Regions from separate parts of the Yersinia sp. KBS0713 genome, predicted to be linked through region 1. Evidence: predicted binding sites of a transcription regulator. Region 1 holds the regulator's gene; each other region holds the start of a gene.

Region 1 (4,397 bases):
GAACATCATCACGTTGCCGCTAAACTGTGGCGATTTCAATAACTGGTAGAAACTGATCCTAGCCCTACTTTGATCGGCTTTATCAGTCGCGGATTTTTTCCGCTCTTTCAACAGCGCCGTTGGGATCAGGAGCAGCAGAGTAACGGCCAGCAGAACGACAAAAATGGCGCGCCAACTGAAGTGATTTAACAGCCAGGCACCCAGCAAAGGTGCCAGTGCCGGCGACAACGCCACCAGCGGCATGATAGTTGCGAATACGCGGTTGGCTTTACCGTCGCGATAACGATCCACCACTAAGGCTTGCCAGCTCACGGCGGCAGAACAGACCCCCACCGCTTGAATAAAACGCAGGATTAATAACTGGGTGGCAGTCTCAACCCACAAAATCCCCAGACAGCCGATAGCAAATAACCCCAACCCGACCAACAGCACCGGTTTACGACCTATTTTATCCGATACCGGCCCCCAGATAAGTTGGGCGATAGCGAAACCGGCGAGGAAGATGCTCAGACTGGCACTGATGGCACCGGCGGAGGTTTGCAGCTCTTGTTGCATTGCGCCAAAGGCGGGCAAATACATGTCGGTGGCCAGATAACCCAGCATACTTAAGCCAGCCAGGTAGAACATGAAGCTAGAGGTGGTTTTCATTCTTTATTCTCAATGTGAAAATGTTGCAGGCGTTGCTGTTGTCAATATGTTGTTATTGTAAATGTATTATTACAGGCAATTTTATTGCGGGGGCATTCTATCCGGCGAGTGATTCGATTGTGAAACGGTAATATTTGCGCCATGCTATCAAAATATTTGATGTCTGAATAAATGAGCAACAGGAGCAGAAGATAATGTGGTCTGAATACTCGCTGGATGTGGTTGACGCGGTCGCACGTACCGGTAGCTTCAGTGCCGCCGCTCAAGAATTGCACCGTGTGCCATCGGCGATAAGTTATACCGTGCGCCAGCTTGAAGAGTGGCTGGCGGTGCCGCTGTTTGAACGGCGTCATCGTGACGTAGAATTAACCGCCGCAGGTGTCGTTTTTATCAAAGAAGCTCGCGATGTTATCAAAAAAATGAATGGCACTCGCCGTCAATGCCAACAAGTGGCGAATGGCTGGCGAGGGGAGTTAACCATCGTGGTGGATAAAATCGTCAAACCACAGCGCAGCCGCCGCTTAGTTCTGGATTTCTATCGACATTTTCCTGATATCGAATTACGGGTACGTTATGAGGTGTTCAATGGCGTCTGGGATGCGCTGGTGGACGGGCAGGCTGAAATGGCCATCGGCGCCACGCGTGCGGTGCCAGTCGGAGGGCGGTTTGTTTTTCGCGACATGGGCTTTTTAAGTTGGCAATGTGTGGTGAGTGTCGAACACCCATTAGCGCGGTTAACCGGGCCACTGACCGATGATCAGTTGCGGCCTTACCCCGCACTCTGTCTGGAAGATACCGCGCGCAACCTGCCGAAACGGGACACCTGGACCTTAGATAATCAGCAGCGGTTGGTGGCACCGGACTGGGCGACGGGGATTGACTGCCTGTGCGCGGGGCTATGTGTTGGCATGGTGCCTGCTCATATGGTCTCGCCGCTGATTGCGCAAGGGAGGCTGGCAGCGCTAAGCTTGGCTGAACCGCTACCGGATAGCCCATGCTGCCTGACGTGGGAGCAGAACAACCACTCACCGGCACTGGCATGGTTGCTGGCGTATTTGGGTGACAGTGTCACGCTAAATGCTGAGTGGCTGAAAGATGACAACCCATCAGCTACTCAGCATGACGACACCAGCAACTGAGAGCAAATAACCGCGCCGGTAGCCGAGTTTGCTACCGGCAGAAGAGAGTTAGCGGCGATAATCGCGGAACGGGCCATCCGCAACAGAACGTCGCTCGACCAGTTTCGGGTGCACCTCAATGGTCTGGGGGTCTTCGCGCTTGCTGACAATACGGTCGAGCAACATCGCAAAAGCGGTTTCACCTAATCGCTCTTTTGGCTGATGAATGGTGGTCAGCGCAGGGGAGAAGTAGCGCGCGTTGCGCACATTATCATACCCGATCACTGAAATATCTTGCGGCACCCGCAAGCCCAGCTCATCGGCTGCGCATATTGCACCCATCGCCATAATATCGCCGCCACAGAATACCGCGGTCGGGCGATGTTTTTGCGTCAGAATCTGGTGCATGGCTTTATAACCGGACTCCGGTTCGAAATCGCCCTGAACCACCCATTCATCACGCAGCGTGATATTGGCCTCCTCCAGGGCTTTCAAAAAGCCCTGATGGCGACCACCGCCAGTATTACGGGATAGCTGGCCGGGAATAGCGCCGATATCACGATGACCGCGCTCAATCAGATAACGTCCAGCCAAATAGCCGCCTTCAAAGGCGTTATCGATAATCGAGTCAGTAAAGTCGCCACGTGCTGTCCCCCAATCCATCACCACCATCGGGATATTACGATAATCTTCCAGCATCCCCAGCAACTGCTCGGGATATTCTGAACACATCACCAGCAGTCCATCAACACGCTTTTGTGCCAGCATCGCCAGATAGGCTTTCTGTTTATCCAGATTATTATGAGAGTTACATAAAATCAGCGTGTAACCCTTGCTATAACAACTGTTTTCAACCGCTTCGATCACTTCAGCAAAATAGGGCGCTTCGCTGGACGTTGCCAGTAAACCAATTGATTTGGTGTGATTAACTTTCAAACTACGGGCCACAGCACTGGGTGAATAATGCAGTTCTTTAATGGCCGCCCACACGGCAGCCTTAGTATTTTCGGCGACGAAACGCGTTTTGTTAATCACGTGCGAAACGGTGGTGGTGGAAACACCCGCGTGTTTGGCCACATCTTTAATCGTTGCCATAAAAAAAATGACTCCTAAGCTCACCTGTTACAGTAGGTAAGTATTATGTTAATCGTTTGCCTGCAGACGCGAAACCACTCAGACAGAAGCATGTTATTGGCTGGAAAATGGAATCAGCTGGTTGTCTGAGAGTATTTATTGGACGTTATTGGTCGGTATGCAGTTATGAACTGCGAATTTTGGCTGATCTGGAGGAAAAGTGAAAGAGGTATTCAAAGTTATAAAGTGCGTAATGAGCACAAGATTTTTTTTCTGAATTGTGGGAAGATATTTTAACACACTAACTATGTGCCTTTTCCCTACGACAAACTGACCGGCTGAGGAGTTTTTATGGATACCAATCTGAAAATGTCGCTGATTACGACTGTTGGTGCGCTGGCGATGATTATTGCCTTTAGCTTCGTGGCGGTAATGAATTAATTAAGCCGCTTGCCGGTAAAATAGTAAAGTAGGGCGGTTTACCCGCCCTTAATTATTGCTTGATGTGCTAACACATCGTCTCGCGCTTATTGCCTTCTCAGGCTAAATTCTTCTCAACGAATGCCCAGTTAACCAGCGCCCAGAAATTTTCCAGATATTTTGGCCGCGCATTGCGGTAATCAATATAATAAGCGTGTTCCCACACATCCACCGTCAGTAACGGTTTATCCGTGGTCGTCAGCGGGGTTGCCGCATTAGATGTACTCACAATCGCCAGCGTGCCATCGGCTTTTTTAACCAGCCAAGTCCAACCTGCGCCAAAGTTTTTCACTGCGGCATCGGTAAATTGTGCTTTAAATTCAGCAAAAGAACCAAATGATTGATTAATGGCATCAGCCACTTTACCGGTCGGCTCACCACCACCATTTGGTGACAGACAGTGCCAGTAGAAAGTATGGTTCCAGACTTGGGCCGCATTGTTAAAGAGACCACCGCTGGAGGTTTTTACTATCTCTTCCAGCGTTTTGTCAGCAAACTCACTATCTTTAATCAGATTATTGAGGTTAATCACATAGGTATTATGGTGTTTGCCGTAATGGTACTCCAGCGTTTCAGCTGAGATATGGGGTTCCAGTGCATTTTGTGCATAAGGTAATGCCGGTAATTCAAAAGACATAGCTCTCTCCTTTCGGGTTGCTCAGGGTGTTTGCTCCTCAAATCCCATCAATAGCCGCAGGCCATGATGTGGCGAAGAGCGGTTAAAAGCTTAATTGTTGTATTTTTGTTGTGGGTATAATCTTAACAATTTTCGACAGAAATGACAGTTATAACCACAGTATTAGTATGGCATTGGCATTAGCCAAGATAGATCACGGGGATAACAGAAGTTTGGCGAGTGGGGTACTCACAGCCAACAGCAGTGCTGGCTGTGAGTTGAAGAATTAGCGGATAGTTTTAGGTGTGACCACGCGGCGAGCACCCACATAGTGATCTTGCCAGTAGTCGTTATTCAGCATACTAATGCGGATCTCTTCGCCGGTACGCGGGGACTGAATAAATTTGCCGTTACCTAAATAGACACCGACATGATCGGCAACGCCGCGATTGGCAATATTA
Region 2 (4,397 bases), 1.1 Mb from region 1:
TCTGGTTGGCGTAGATTGGCTTACCATGAATAATTTGTCATGCATATATTAGGAGGCACCGTGAAGTTGAAGACATTGGCTTTGGCCGCAATGATGGGATTAGGGACGTTACCTTTGGCGCTATCAGTTCAGGCTGCCGAAGTGCCAGAAGGGCCGCATGTTGTCACCTCCGGTACGGCCAGTGTTGATGCGGTACCGGATATCGCCACCATCGCCATTGAGGTCAGTGTATCGGCCAAAGATGCTGCCGATGCTAAAAAGCAGGCAGATACCCGCGTCGCGCAATATTTTGATTTTCTACGTAAAAGTGGCATTGATAAGAAAGATATCAATGCAGCTAATATTCGCACCCAACCTGAATACGACTACCAGAAAACTGGTGAAGCGGTGTTGAAAGGTTACCGCGCGGTGCGCCAGGTTCAGGTCACCCTACGCCAGCTTGATAAGTTGAACGAGTTGCTGGATGGGGCGCTGAAATCGGGTCTAAATGAGATCCGCGCAGTGGAGTTAGGGGTCGCAAACCCGGACACTTATCGCGAACAGGCACGTAAAAAAGCCATTGAAAACGCGATTAGCCAGGCCGGTTCTTTAGCGGAAGGGTTTAAGGTCAAACTGGGGCCTGTTTACAGTATTCGTTACCATGTGGCGAACTACCAGCCGATGCCGGTAGCCCGCATGTTTAAGAGCGCTGAAGCAGCACCGGCTACGGATGCGGCCCAAACTTACGAACAACAGACCATCCATTTCGATGATCAAGTTGATGTGGTGTTTGAGCTGCAAACGGCCGCCCCTGCCGCCAAATAACTCAGTCCTGCCGCAATACCTGACGCCCATAAGATAACAGGGCGTCAGTCACTTTCCTCATGGTCCGGCTTTCCGGTGCAAAACGGTGCCAGAACAGCATTCGCCGCTGCCGTAGCCCCGGAGTCAAATCAATCAACTCCCCTGACGCCAACTCTTTTTCGATTTGCAGATGCGGGATCATGCAGCAAGTAGTGCCCTGCCTTGCCAACTGCACAAAGGCTTCCGACGAGTTAACGATATGGCAGGGGACGCTGCCGGGTGATAAATCAAAATTCTGCTGTAAAAATGCCTGATGCATATCATCCAGATGGTCAAAGGCCACCGCAGGTGCTTTCAGCAATGCCGAGCGGGTCACGCCATTGGGGAAGTAGCGCTCAGCGAAGGGTTTGGACGCCACAAACAGATAGTCCAGCGCACCCAGTTGGTCAACCAAACAGCTCGGCAGTGGCTGTGGTTGGATACTGACCGCCCCCACCACTTCCCCACGACGCAGCCGCTCCTGGGTTCGGGTTTCATCTTCAACCTGCAAATTCAGCCGGATTGGGGAGTCTGCCAGCACCGGTTTCAATGCCGGTAACAGCCAGGTCGCCAGACTGTCGGCGTTGACCGCCAGTGACAGCAATAGCGGCGTATCCACGCCGTTATCATTGCCGAGCCACTCCTCCTCCAGCAACTCCACTTGATGCAGTAAGGCGAGCAGTTTCTGCCCCTGCTCTGTAGGACGAGGGGGCACTGTGCGCACTAACAGCGGCTGACCGAACAGGTTCTCCAACTGCTTAATGCGTTGAGATACCGCCGATTGGGTGATGCAAAGTTTTTGTGCAGCGCGTTCAAAACCGCGTTCACGGATCACCGCGTCCAGCGCTTGTAGCGTACGGTAGTCTGGGCGTTTCATCGGAGTCATCTCTCCAAATATTAAGTCGATACCGCACTATGCCACATTTCGCCGCCATATTTTGGTCATTTTACTCTGGCTGAAGAGTAAAGTGCCCGCCATAAATAAACCGCTATAACTGTGATCCAGCTAGAATTAACCGCGTCGCAAGTCCGCTTTATTGCGACGATTTATCCTGCGCATGTTCTATAATGGATACAGTTTTTTCATATCATAGGCAGTGAACTCACCATGACTCAGGATGAACTTAAAAAAGCAGTGGGCTGGGCAGCATTAGATTACGTCAAACCCGGCACCATCGTCGGCGTTGGTACTGGCTCCACCGCAGCACACTTTATTGATGCTCTCGGCTCGATCAAAGATCAAATTGAAGGGGCGGTTTCCAGCTCTGACGCCTCTACCGATAAACTGAAAAGTTACGGCATTCATGTCTTTGATTGCAACGAAGTGGATGTGCTGGATATCTATGTTGATGGCGCTGATGAGATTAATGGCCATATGCAGATGATCAAAGGCGGTGGTGCGGCCCTGACCCGCGAGAAAATCATTGCGGCAATCGCCCGTAAGTTTATCTGCATTGCCGATGCGAGCAAACAGGTTGATCTGCTGGGCAAATTCCCGCTGCCCGTCGAAGTGATCCCGATGGCTCGCTCTTATGTGGCTCGTGAGTTGGTTAAGCTGGGCGGATTGCCAGAATATCGCCAAAATGTGCTGACCGATAACGGCAACGTTATTTTGGATGTGCACAACCTGACGATTTTGGATGCTGTGACGTTAGAGAATAAAATCAACGGAATTGCCGGTGTGGTGACAGTTGGGTTATTTGCCAACCGTGGTGCTGATGTGGCACTGATTGGCACCGCTGATGGTGTTAAGACGATAGTAAAATAATCGGCTAAATCATTTTCAGGATGAGGTGATACAGCTTCATCCTGATAACTTTTTTGCCTTTAAATATCTTTTCTTAAAAACGTTAAATTTGGTGATATATATCACATTCTGTCATTTCAATTTATTAACCTGCCATTAACCCTCTCACCGCCAGTTTTTTATTCCATAAATTAACACTTGTGCTGATTGTTATGCTGATAGGTAGGCAATCGTTTGTATTGCTGCCTGCGTAATATTTGTTATGTTGACAGGGTGCTGACCGGATTCATTCGATAGCGGCAGCCACATCTGAAGTCTGAAAATAGGGTCGGGGACATGGCAAAAGTATCACTGGAGAAAGACAGAATTAAGTTTCTGTTAGTGGAAGGGGTGCACCAGAGCACAGTTGATAATCTGCGTGCAGCCGGATATAGCAATATTGAATACCATAAAGGTGCCTTAGACACCGAATCACTGAAAGAATCTATTCGTGATGCCCACTTCATCGGAATTCGATCGCGCACTCATCTGTCCGAAGAGGTTTTTGCCGCAGCAGAAAAATTGGTTGCGGTTGGTTGTTTCTGTATCGGTACCAATCAGGTTGATTTAAAGGCGGCCACCACGCGCGGCGTGCCGGTATTCAATGCACCTTTCTCCAATACTCGTTCGGTGGCCGAAATGGTGCTGGGTGAGTTACTGCTGATGTTCCGAGGGATTCCGTCGGCGAATGCCAAAGCTCATCGTGGTGAGTGGAATAAGCTGGCGGTCGGCTCCTATGAAGCCCGCGGTAAGAAACTGGGCATCATCGGTTATGGTCATATCGGCACACAGCTGGGTATTTTGGCTGAAAGTGTCGGCATGAAAGTTTTCTTCTACGATATCGAAAATAAGCTGTCGTTGGGGAATGCACAGCAGGTTCGCCATCTGTCTGATTTGCTGAATATGAGTGATGTGATTAGCCTGCATGTGCCGGAAAACCACTCCACCAAAAATATGATTGGCCCTGAGCAGTTAGCCCTGATGAAGCCGGGTGCGATGCTAATTAACGCCTCACGCGGTACTGTGGTTGATATCCCGGCCCTGTGTGATGCTTTGGCGAGCAATCATCTGGCAGGGGCGGCAATCGACGTCTTCCCTGAAGAGCCAGCAACCAATAAAGAGCCGTTCAATTCACCATTGTGTGAGTTTGACAATGTGTTATTGACTCCGCATATCGGTGGTTCAACTCAGGAAGCGCAGGAAAATATCGGTGATGAAGTGGCCGGTAAGTTGGCGAAGTATTCCGACAACGGCTCCACGCTGTCTGCGGTCAACTTCCCGGAAGTTTCTCTGCCAGCCCATGGTGATAATACCCGCCGTCTGCTGCATATCCATGAGAACCGCCCAGGCATTCTGACCAGCATTAACAGAATCTTTGCTGAGCAGAACGTCAACATCGCCGCGCAATATTTGCAAACCAGCGCTGAAATCGGTTACGTCGTGATCGACGTTGAAACTGATGATGAGGAAAATGCAGAAAGAGCGTTGCAAGCGATGAAGGCTATCCCAGGGACTATCCGCGCACGTTTGTTGTACTAATATGACTAAACACCCGCTATGTATAATATCGGGTGTTTTTTTATGTTGAACGCCCTAGCTCACCAGCGCCAGACTTTTTCGGCTGTCACAATCTCTGGCAACGGCACATCCCAATATTCACTCGGTAAATGCTCGACTCGTTGGCAATCATGGGCCAGCCCAATAGGGTAGGGGCCAGCTTGCTGCCAGTGTTGCAGTGTACGATCATAAAACCCGCCCCCCATACCTAAGCGCTGACCATGGCTATCAA
Region 3 (4,397 bases), 2.1 Mb from region 1:
TCCGCTCAGGTACACCTTTTGCCATTGAAACCTTGATGAGTGTCGCGGCAATCGGGGCGATGTTTATCGGCGCAACTGCTGAAGCGGCGATGGTATTGTTGCTGTTTATGATCGGCGAATTGCTGGAGTCCTATGCCGCAAATCGTGCCCGTCGTGGGGTGAAAGCGCTGATGGCGCTGGTGCCAGAAGAGGCGCTGTTATTGAAAAATGGTGAGCGTATCTCAGTTCCGGTCGCCAGTTTACGTCCCGGCGATATCATCGAAATTGCACCGGGAGGCCGCCTGCCCGCGGATGCCGAATTAATGACCCCGTTCGCCAGCTTTGATGAGAGCGCCCTCACCGGAGAGTCAATCCCTGTTGAGCGGCAGCAAGGCGAAAAAGTCGCGGCGGGATGCTTATCCGTCGATCGCGCCACCGAGATGCGGGTGATTTCAGAGCCGGGTAATAACGCCATTGACAGAATACTGCAACTTATTGAATTAGCAGAAGAACGTCGTGCCCCCATTGAGCGCTTTATTGACCGTTTCAGCCGTATTTATACCCCTGCGATTATGCTGCTCTCGGTGCTGGTGATGCTGGTGCCGCCGTTGGCTTTCGCCGAACCTTGGGAAAGTTGGATTTATCGCGGCCTGACATTGCTGCTAATTGGTTGTCCGTGCGCACTGGTGATCTCGACTCCAGCGGCCATTACCTCCGCACTGGCGGCGGCGACGCGACGCGGTGCACTAATCAAAGGCGGCGCGGCACTGGAACAACTTGGGCGCATTCAAACCGTGGCTTTCGACAAAACCGGCACACTGACCGAGGGTAAACCGAAAGTGACCGATGTTCTGCCGGTCGGTGGCGTAAGTGAAACCCGCCTGCTGGCTTTGGCAGCCGCAGTCGAAGCCGGATCGCACCATCCGCTGGCTGTCGCGATTATGCAGCGAGCACAACAAAACACCCCACTGCTGCCGCTGGCTGAGGGGCGTCGCGCGCTGGCAGGTATCGGCGTTGAGGGCAGCGTGAATGGGCTGGCGGTGCTTGTCAGTGCGCCCGGTAAGTTGCCCGCAGGGTTATTGACCGATGAGTGGCAAACGCAGCTCGATCAGTTGGAAAGCAGCGGCAAAACTGCCGTCGCCGTACTGGAGGATGAGAAGTTTATTGGCTTACTGGCGCTGCGCGACACACTGCGCACCGATGCTAAGCAAGCCATTGATTCACTGAAAAAATTGGGCATTCAGGGTGTAATGTTAACCGGCGATAACCCACGGGCGGCAGCGGCCATTGCCAGTGAGTTGGGAATTGATTACCGTGCCGGATTGTTGCCCGCAGATAAAGTGCAGGCGGTGATGGCGCTAAATGAAGCTCAGCCGACAGTGATGGTCGGAGACGGCATTAATGATGCGCCAGCAATGAAAGCGGCCAGTATTGGTATCGCCATGGGCAGTGGCACTGATGTGGCACTGGAGACAGCCGATGCTGCACTGACCCATAACCGGCTTACCGGGCTGGCAGAGATCATTCTGTTATCGCGGGCAGCGAATGCCAATATTCGCCAGAACATTACGATTTCGCTCGGGCTGAAAGGGATTTTCCTGGTGACCACGTTGCTGGGTTTAACCGGCTTGTGGCTGGCGGTATTAGCGGATTCAGGCGCCACCGCATTGGTGACGGCTAACGCATTGCGGTTATTGCGAAAAAGAGATGTTTAAGCGCTAAGACGAAAGGGGCAATTACTCCACCTTTGCCCCTTTCTGCACCAGATACCGATAGGGGGTCTGTTGGGTATCTTGGGCCAGCAACTGGTGATCCATAAAGCGGCAAAAGCCGGGGATATCACGGGTGGTGGCCGGGTCGTCAGCAATGATCAGCAGTGTTTGGCCATTTTCCATATGGCGAACCGTTTTACGTACCATCATCACCGGCTCTGGGCAGCGCAGGCCCAATGCATCAAGTGTTTTATCTGGATTAGCAAAAATATCGGTCATGACGGCTCTCTTGTGGGTCAGTATGCAGTTGCGCAACAGTATCGGAATTTATAAGCTGGCTGACGAAGCCGCATTCGTTTACGAAGTGGTGCTCGTTTACGAAGTGGCGCTCGTTTATGAAGTGGCATAGTTTACCCCGCCGATTTTTAGGTGCAAGTAGTGCTAACGTTTGCGTTAAAATTAACCATTGCATTCGTTGCGCAAACGGGTATCATGCCGCCGCGCCGTAAAATTACGGTACATTTTGTTTGGGTTCCCTCACCCCAGTAACCAAAAAGGTCACATTTATGTTTTCGTTTACTCCCCAACAGCGGATGACCGCGTTGGTATGGCTATCGCTATTCCATATCGTCATCATTACCTCCAGTAACTACCTGGTGCAATTGCCGATCGCTATCTTCGGTTTTCACACCACCTGGGGGGCCTTTACCTTTCCATTTATCTTCTTAGCCACCGACCTGACTGTGCGGATTTTTGGTGCCCCTTTGGCGCGCCGGATTATTCTGTCGGTGATGGTGCCTGCGCTGCTGATTTCATACCTGATTTCAGCGCTGTTTTATCAGGGAAGTTGGCAAGGGTTCCCAGCGCTAACCAGTTTTAATCTATTCGTGGCGCGTATCGCAGCCGCCAGTTTTATGGCCTATGTGCTTGGGCAAATTCTGGATGTTCAGGTGTTTAACCGCCTGCGTCAGCGCAGTGCCTGGTGGGTTGCCCCGACGGCAGCAATGTTCTTCGGTAATATCAGCGATACTATGGCGTTCTTCTTTATTGCGTTCTACCGCAGCACTGATCCGTTTATGGCGGCAAACTGGGTGGAGATAGCCCTGGTGGATTACAGCTTTAAGTTGCTGATCTGCATGTTGTTCTTCCTGCCAGCTTATGGCGTAATGCTTAATGTATTGCTGAAATATTTTGCCCGTAAGACCAACCAGCAACCATTGGCGACTGTCAGTTCTGCGACACATTAATGGCTATTCCGGCAGCCACACCCCTGTGGTTGCCCCTCGCTGACCAACAAGCGCTTATGGATTTCTCCTAAAACCGCCACCTCTTGGTTGCCCACAGAACAATAGGTTGCTTTTAGCGACTGAATAAGGTGCGATAGAGTGATTGATCATTAATAACTGATTAGTTATCGATGACGGTGAGTCATCGTATTTGACACGCGCTCAGCATTAATAAGGAACTCCCATGCATAAAATTACCAAGTTTCTCGCCGTCGGCCTGCTGGTTGTAGGACTCAGCGCCTGTGATAGCGGCAACGATAAAAATGTGGGTCAGGCGGTCAGCCTGCTGGAAGGTAAAGTCACGTTGAGTTTGCCCGCAGATTTATCGGACCAAAGTGGGAAAATGGGCAATCAAGCCAATAATATGTCTGTTTTCGCCAATAAAACCGGCGATAAAGCGGTGATCGTGATTTTAGGCGATAACACGAATGAAGCGCTGGAGGTGCTGACTGGCCGTTTAGCCGATCAACAGCGTGCACGCGATGCTAATTTACAAGTGGTGACGAATAAAGCGATCAAAATCGATGGGCAACCTTTCCAGCAGCTGGACAGCATTATTACCAGCGGCGGCCAGAAAGCTTACTCATCCGTGTTGATGGGGAGAGTCGATAACCATTTGATGACATTACAAATTACCCTGCCAGCTGAAAATCAGCAGCAAGCACAAGCTGAAGCTGAGTCCATCATCAGCACCTTGAAGTTGAAATAACCCTCCTCAACAGAGCGCAGTCAATCGCGCTCTGTCCCCATAGCCCTAGACTAAAGCTCGTGCCAGTAACGTAATTGGATGCTCACACTTCTTGCTCGTCGACATCTCAATCTGCCATTTGCAGGTTTCGCAGTCGGTGATCACCAGATCGACGCCACTCTCCTCAATTTGCTGGAATAGCGATGCGCCGATCCCTTGAGCTGTGGCGTAATTCTCTGATTTAAAACCATAAGTTCCAGCTATGCCGCAACATTGAGAATCCAGCACCACCAGCTCAATATTGGGAATGCGCTGCAATAAAGCCAAGGTATAGGCGGTCCAGCCCATTTTCTCCATGTGACATGGCGTGTGGTAGGCGATGCGCAGTGGCTTGTTTTTTGAGGAAAAAAGAGGTTTCAGCGGTAATTCTCGCCCCTGATCCAATAAACGGTAGAGGTAGCGAGTGGCCAATTCCACCCTGTCGCGCACGGGCGCAGTATCGACATCCAGCAAATGCGGATACTCATCACGTAACGTAAACGTACAGCTGGAGGAGGTGGCGACCACCGGAATATCCCGCCCAATTACCGCGTCAGTCAGTGATTCCAGATTGACCCGCGCCTGTTTCTTCGCCTGCTCAATAAAACCATTGGCGATCAGCGGTACACCGCAGCACTTCTCCCGCTTAAGCAGTTGCACGCCAATGTTCATCGCGTTGAATACGCTAACTAA
Region 4 (4,397 bases), 610 kb from region 1:
CGCCAGGGCTTGCAGGCTGCCCGCCTGCCAGGGCGCTTCCAGATTGTCAGTGAGCAACCTTTGTTGATTTTGGATGTTGCCCATAACCCACATGCTGCACGTTATTTGACCGACAGACTCGCTCAATTGCCGAAACAGGGTAAAGTACGGGCAGTGGTTGGGATGTTATCAGATAAAGATATTGCTGGAACCTTAGCGTGCTTATCCGAACAGGTCGACGAGTGGTATTGCGCACTGCTAGAGGGGCCGCGTGGGGCTACTGCGGCGCAGTTGGCTGAGCATCTCACGCTATCTCGCCAATTTAGTGATGTTGAAACTGCCTGGCGTCAGGCCATGCAAGATGCACAACCACAGGATGTGGTCATTGTCTGTGGCTCTTTCCATACTGTCGCCCATGTGATGGCTGCATTGAATCTATGACCGTATCCTTTTGATAAAAATCGAATTTATAAACGAATGAACGTGGGGAATGCGAGTGGCAAGTAAGTTCCAGAACCGTTTAGTCGGGACCATCATTCTGGTGGCGTTGGGCGTGATTTTGCTGCCGGGGCTGCTGGATGGTAAAAAGAAGCATTATGAGGATGAGTTTGCTGCTATCCCATTAGTGCCAAAACCCGGTGATAGCCAGGAGATTGACGCGGTTCCACCGGTCAGTCAGCCTTTGCCTATCGCGCCACCAGAAGGTGCAGCGCAAGCGGTGGAAGTCCCTAAAGATGACTCCGCCTCTCAAGCCGCTAATGATGCCGGTAACCTGCCATCTGAACCGACAATCGTTGCACCGCCAGCGATGCAAAATAAGCCGATTGAGGTGAAACCTGTCGAGAAGCGACCGGTCGAAATCAAACCGACTCCGGCAGAGAAAAAACCGCAGGAAGTTAAGCCTAAAGCGGAGGTTAAGCCAGAAGTTAAACCAGAAGTTAAGCCGGAGAGCAAACCGGCCGCAGAAGAGAAGGCACCGGTAGGGCAGGCTTATGTCGTCCAACTGGGGGCGCTCAAAAACGCTGCTAAAGTGAATGAGGTGGTCGCTACATTGCGCCTGTCAGGCCATCGGGCATTTACGGTGCCTGCGACCCCGGTTCAGGGCCAGATAACACGAGTATTTGTCGGGCCGGATGCATCAAAACAAAAACTGCAATCCGCACTGCCGGAGCTTAATTCATTAAGCGGGCTGAATGGGCAGGTCAGGCCCTATAGCACGGGGCGTTAAGATTTAGCTAAGCAGTAGGATGTCAGTGCGCACGGGGTTTGGGCGCTAAGTTTGTGCGGCGATTGTTGTTTTTAAAATCGCCGCACTTTAATTTGTCGCGGGGTCAGAAACCCCTACGCAAACGTTTTCTTTTTCTGTTAGAATTCGCCGCGAACAGGATGCAGCGGCGATTTCGTCATTGGAATAGTCATGGTCTGGATTGATTACGTCATTATAGGGATTATCGGATTTTCTGCGTTAGTCAGCTTAATCCGGGGATTTGTCCGTGAAGCATTGTCACTTGTAACATGGGGATGTGCGTTTTTTGTCGCCAGCCATTTTTACACTTACCTTGCTATCTACTTCACCCGTTTTGAGGATGAAGTGGTACGTAACGGCATTGCCATCGGCATTTTGTTCATCGCGACATTGATCGTCGGGGCTATTGTTAACTATGTGATTGGTTCACTGGTTGAACGTACCGGGTTATCAGGAACAGACAGGGTATTGGGGATCTGTTTTGGGGCGCTGCGAGGTGTTCTGATTGTCTCAGCCATGTTGTTCTTTCTCGACACGTTTACCGGCTTCTCACAAAGTGAAGACTGGAAACAGTCACAATTAATCCCGCAGTTCAGTTATATCATCAGGTGGTTCTTTGACTACCTGCAGAGCACGTCGAGTTTCTTACCGAATCAATTACCGATTCGAAGCGGCTTATGAGGAAAAGACAACATGTGCGGTATTGTCGGTATCGCCGGTTTTGCACCGGTAAACCAGTCGATTTATGATGCGCTGACGGTGCTCCAGCACCGAGGCCAGGATGCTGCGGGCATCGTTACCATTGATGCCCATAATGGGTTCCGGCTGCGTAAAGCAAATGGCTTGGTGAAGGATGTATTTGAAACCCGGCATATGCTGCGCTTACAGGGGAATATGGGGATTGGCCATGTTCGCTACCCGACCGCTGGCAGCTCCAGTGCTTCCGAGGCTCAGCCCTTCTACGTTAACTCACCGTTTGGCATCACCCTGGCTCATAACGGAAATTTGACTAACGCTCACCAACTGAGAAAGAAATTATTCGAAGTTTCTCGCCGTCATGTGAACACCACCTCTGACTCAGAAATTCTGCTGAATATTTTTGCCAGTGAATTAGATCGTTTCCAACACTACCCGCTGGAATCTGACAACATTTTTGCCGCTGTTGCCGCCACGCATCAGTTGATCCGTGGTGCCTATGCTTGCGTCGCGATGATTATCGGCCACGGCATGGTCGCCTTCCGTGACCCTAACGGCATCCGTCCGCTGGTGATTGGTAAACGCACCCTGGTTGATGGCCGTAATGAGTACATGGTTGCTTCTGAAAGTGTGGCACTTGATACCCTTGGCTTCGAATTCCTGCGTGATGTAGCGCCGGGCGAAGCGGTGTATATCACCGAAAAGGGCCAGTTGTTCACCCGTCAGTGTGCTGAAAATCCAAAATTCAATCCGTGCTTGTTTGAGTATGTCTATTTTGCCCGTCCTGACTCCTTTATGGATAAAATTTCTGTTTACAGTGCGCGGGTGCGCATGGGGCAGAAATTGGGCGCAAAAATTGCTAAACAGTGGGAAGATCTGGATATTGATGTGGTTATCCCTATCCCGGAAACCTCCTGCGATATCGCGCTGGAAATTGCCCGTATTCTGGATAAACCGTATCGTCAGGGGTTTGTGAAAAACCGCTATGTAGGCCGCACTTTCATCATGCCGGGCCAGCAAGAGCGCCGTAAATCAGTGCGCCGCAAACTGAACGCCAACCGTGCCGAGTTCCGCGATAAGAATGTGCTATTAGTGGATGACTCAATCGTACGTGGTACGACCTCAGAACAGATAGTCGAGATGGCACGTGAAGCTGGGGCGAAGAAAGTCTATTTTGCTTCTGCCGCTCCTGAGATTCGCTTCCCGAATGTGTACGGTATCGATATGCCTAGCGCCAATGAGTTGATTGCCCATGGCCGCGAAGTGGACGAGATTCGCCAGTTGATTGGTGCCGATGCACTGATTTTCCAGGATCTTCCTGACCTTATCGAAGCAGTACGCGAAGATAACCCAGATATCACTCAGTTTGAGTGCTCAGTCTTTAATGGTGTTTACGTCACCAAAGATGTGGATCAGAGCTATCTGGAGTATCTGGAGTCGTTACGTAACGATGATGCACAGGCATTACGTAATCATAACGAAGCAGAAAATCTTGAAATGCATAATGAAGGGTAATTACTCCCTCGTGTTTTGAGTTGCCGCACTATAGGCCGCATATCAAAATCTACCGGTACATCCAGTGCCGTTTGAGCGGTAAAGGCAAATGAATTAAAAAGGTGCAACCTGCGCTCAGGCGCGGTGCACCTTTTTTGTTATCGATTCATCGGCAAAACAGTCGAGAGTGAGTGGCTATAACTTGCTAATCCCTGCCTGATACGGCAAAGTTTGCCCCTATTTCTTTATGTTATGCTTAGTTTGAAAAGCATAATGTCAGTGTGAGGCAGTGTTCCATGAAACGACTTATTATCGGTATCAGTGGTGCCAGCGGGGCCATCTATGGCGTGCGGCTGTTACAGGTGCTGCAACATGTCGAGGGCGTGGAAACGCATTTGATTCTCAGTCATGCGGCGCGTCAGACTCTGGCGCTTGAAACCGAATTCAGTGTTAAGGATGTGCAGGCGCTGGCGGATGTGGTGCATGACTCACGAGACATTGCGGCTTGTATCTCCTCGGGGTCATTCAAGACCCATGGCATGGTTATTTTACCCTGCTCAATCAAAACCTTATCTGGCATTGTCCATAGCTACACCGATGGATTATTGACTCGTGCTGCTGATGTGATATTGAAAGAGCGCCGGCCATTGCTGCTGTGTGTTCGCGAAACCCCGCTACATTTAGGCCATTTACGGCTGATGGTGCAGGCCGCTGAGTTGGGTGCGGTGATTATGCCCCCGATGCCTGCGTTCTATCACCACCCTCAAACCATTCAGGACATTGTTGATCAGACCGTTAATCGGGTTATCGATCAATTTGATATTGAGCTACCTGAAGATCTTTTTGTTCGTTGGCAAGGCCATAATTAACATTTCCCACTTAATTGATACATTTGTGCAACATCGCACTGAAATGGGGCGAGTAATGCACCATAATGATCCCGTTGCACGATCTGTGCTGTGATATAAATTGCCAATTTGAT

What was found. The regulator PurR, encoded in region 1, represses purine synthesis genes. The targets are predictions, from matches to a motif close to CANGCAAACGTTTGCNTG.
Positions count from the first base shown of each region.
Region 2: the regulator PurR is predicted to act here: its motif matches at 2,793-2,810, upstream of serA (phosphoglycerate dehydrogenase).
Region 3: the regulator PurR is predicted to act here: its motif matches at 2,129-2,146, upstream of FFE93_RS19955 (7-cyano-7-deazaguanine/7-aminomethyl-7-deazaguanine transporter).
Region 4: the regulator PurR is predicted to act here: its motif matches at 1,322-1,339, upstream of cvpA (colicin V production protein).

Region 1 covers NZ_CP042173.1:2,070,000-2,074,396, forward strand. The annotation lists gene punC (purine nucleoside transporter PunC) at 1-648, opposite strand, end outside; gene punR (DNA-binding transcriptional activator PunR) at 843-1,787, shown strand; gene purR (HTH-type transcriptional repressor PurR) at 1,836-2,861, opposite strand; gene FFE93_RS09685 (YnhF family membrane protein) at 3,192-3,281, shown strand; gene sodB (superoxide dismutase [Fe]) at 3,379-3,957, opposite strand; gene FFE93_RS09695 (C40 family peptidase) at 4,223-4,397, opposite strand, start outside.
Region 2 covers NZ_CP042173.1:923,942-928,338, forward strand. The annotation lists gene FFE93_RS04295 (oxidative stress defense protein) at 61-804, shown strand; gene FFE93_RS04300 (LysR family transcriptional regulator ArgP) at 806-1,699, opposite strand; gene rpiA (ribose-5-phosphate isomerase RpiA) at 1,931-2,590, shown strand; gene serA (phosphoglycerate dehydrogenase) at 2,906-4,147, shown strand; gene FFE93_RS04315 (5-formyltetrahydrofolate cyclo-ligase) at 4,207-4,397, opposite strand, start outside.
Region 3 covers NZ_CP042173.1:4,206,305-4,210,701, forward strand. The annotation lists gene FFE93_RS19945 (zinc/cadmium/mercury/lead-transporting ATPase) at 1-1,694, shown strand, start outside; gene tusA (sulfurtransferase TusA) at 1,716-1,970, opposite strand; gene FFE93_RS21820 (hypothetical protein) at 1,969-2,100, shown strand; gene FFE93_RS19955 (7-cyano-7-deazaguanine/7-aminomethyl-7-deazaguanine transporter) at 2,258-2,938, shown strand; gene FFE93_RS19960 (DcrB family lipoprotein) at 3,162-3,686, shown strand; gene glpC (anaerobic glycerol-3-phosphate dehydrogenase subunit GlpC) at 3,732-4,397, opposite strand, start outside.
Region 4 covers NZ_CP042173.1:1,460,824-1,465,220, forward strand. The annotation lists gene folC (bifunctional tetrahydrofolate synthase/dihydrofolate synthase) at 1-420, shown strand, start outside; gene dedD (cell division protein DedD) at 476-1,207, shown strand; gene cvpA (colicin V production protein) at 1,397-1,906, shown strand; gene purF (amidophosphoribosyltransferase) at 1,919-3,436, shown strand; gene FFE93_RS06855 (UbiX family flavin prenyltransferase) at 3,712-4,284, shown strand.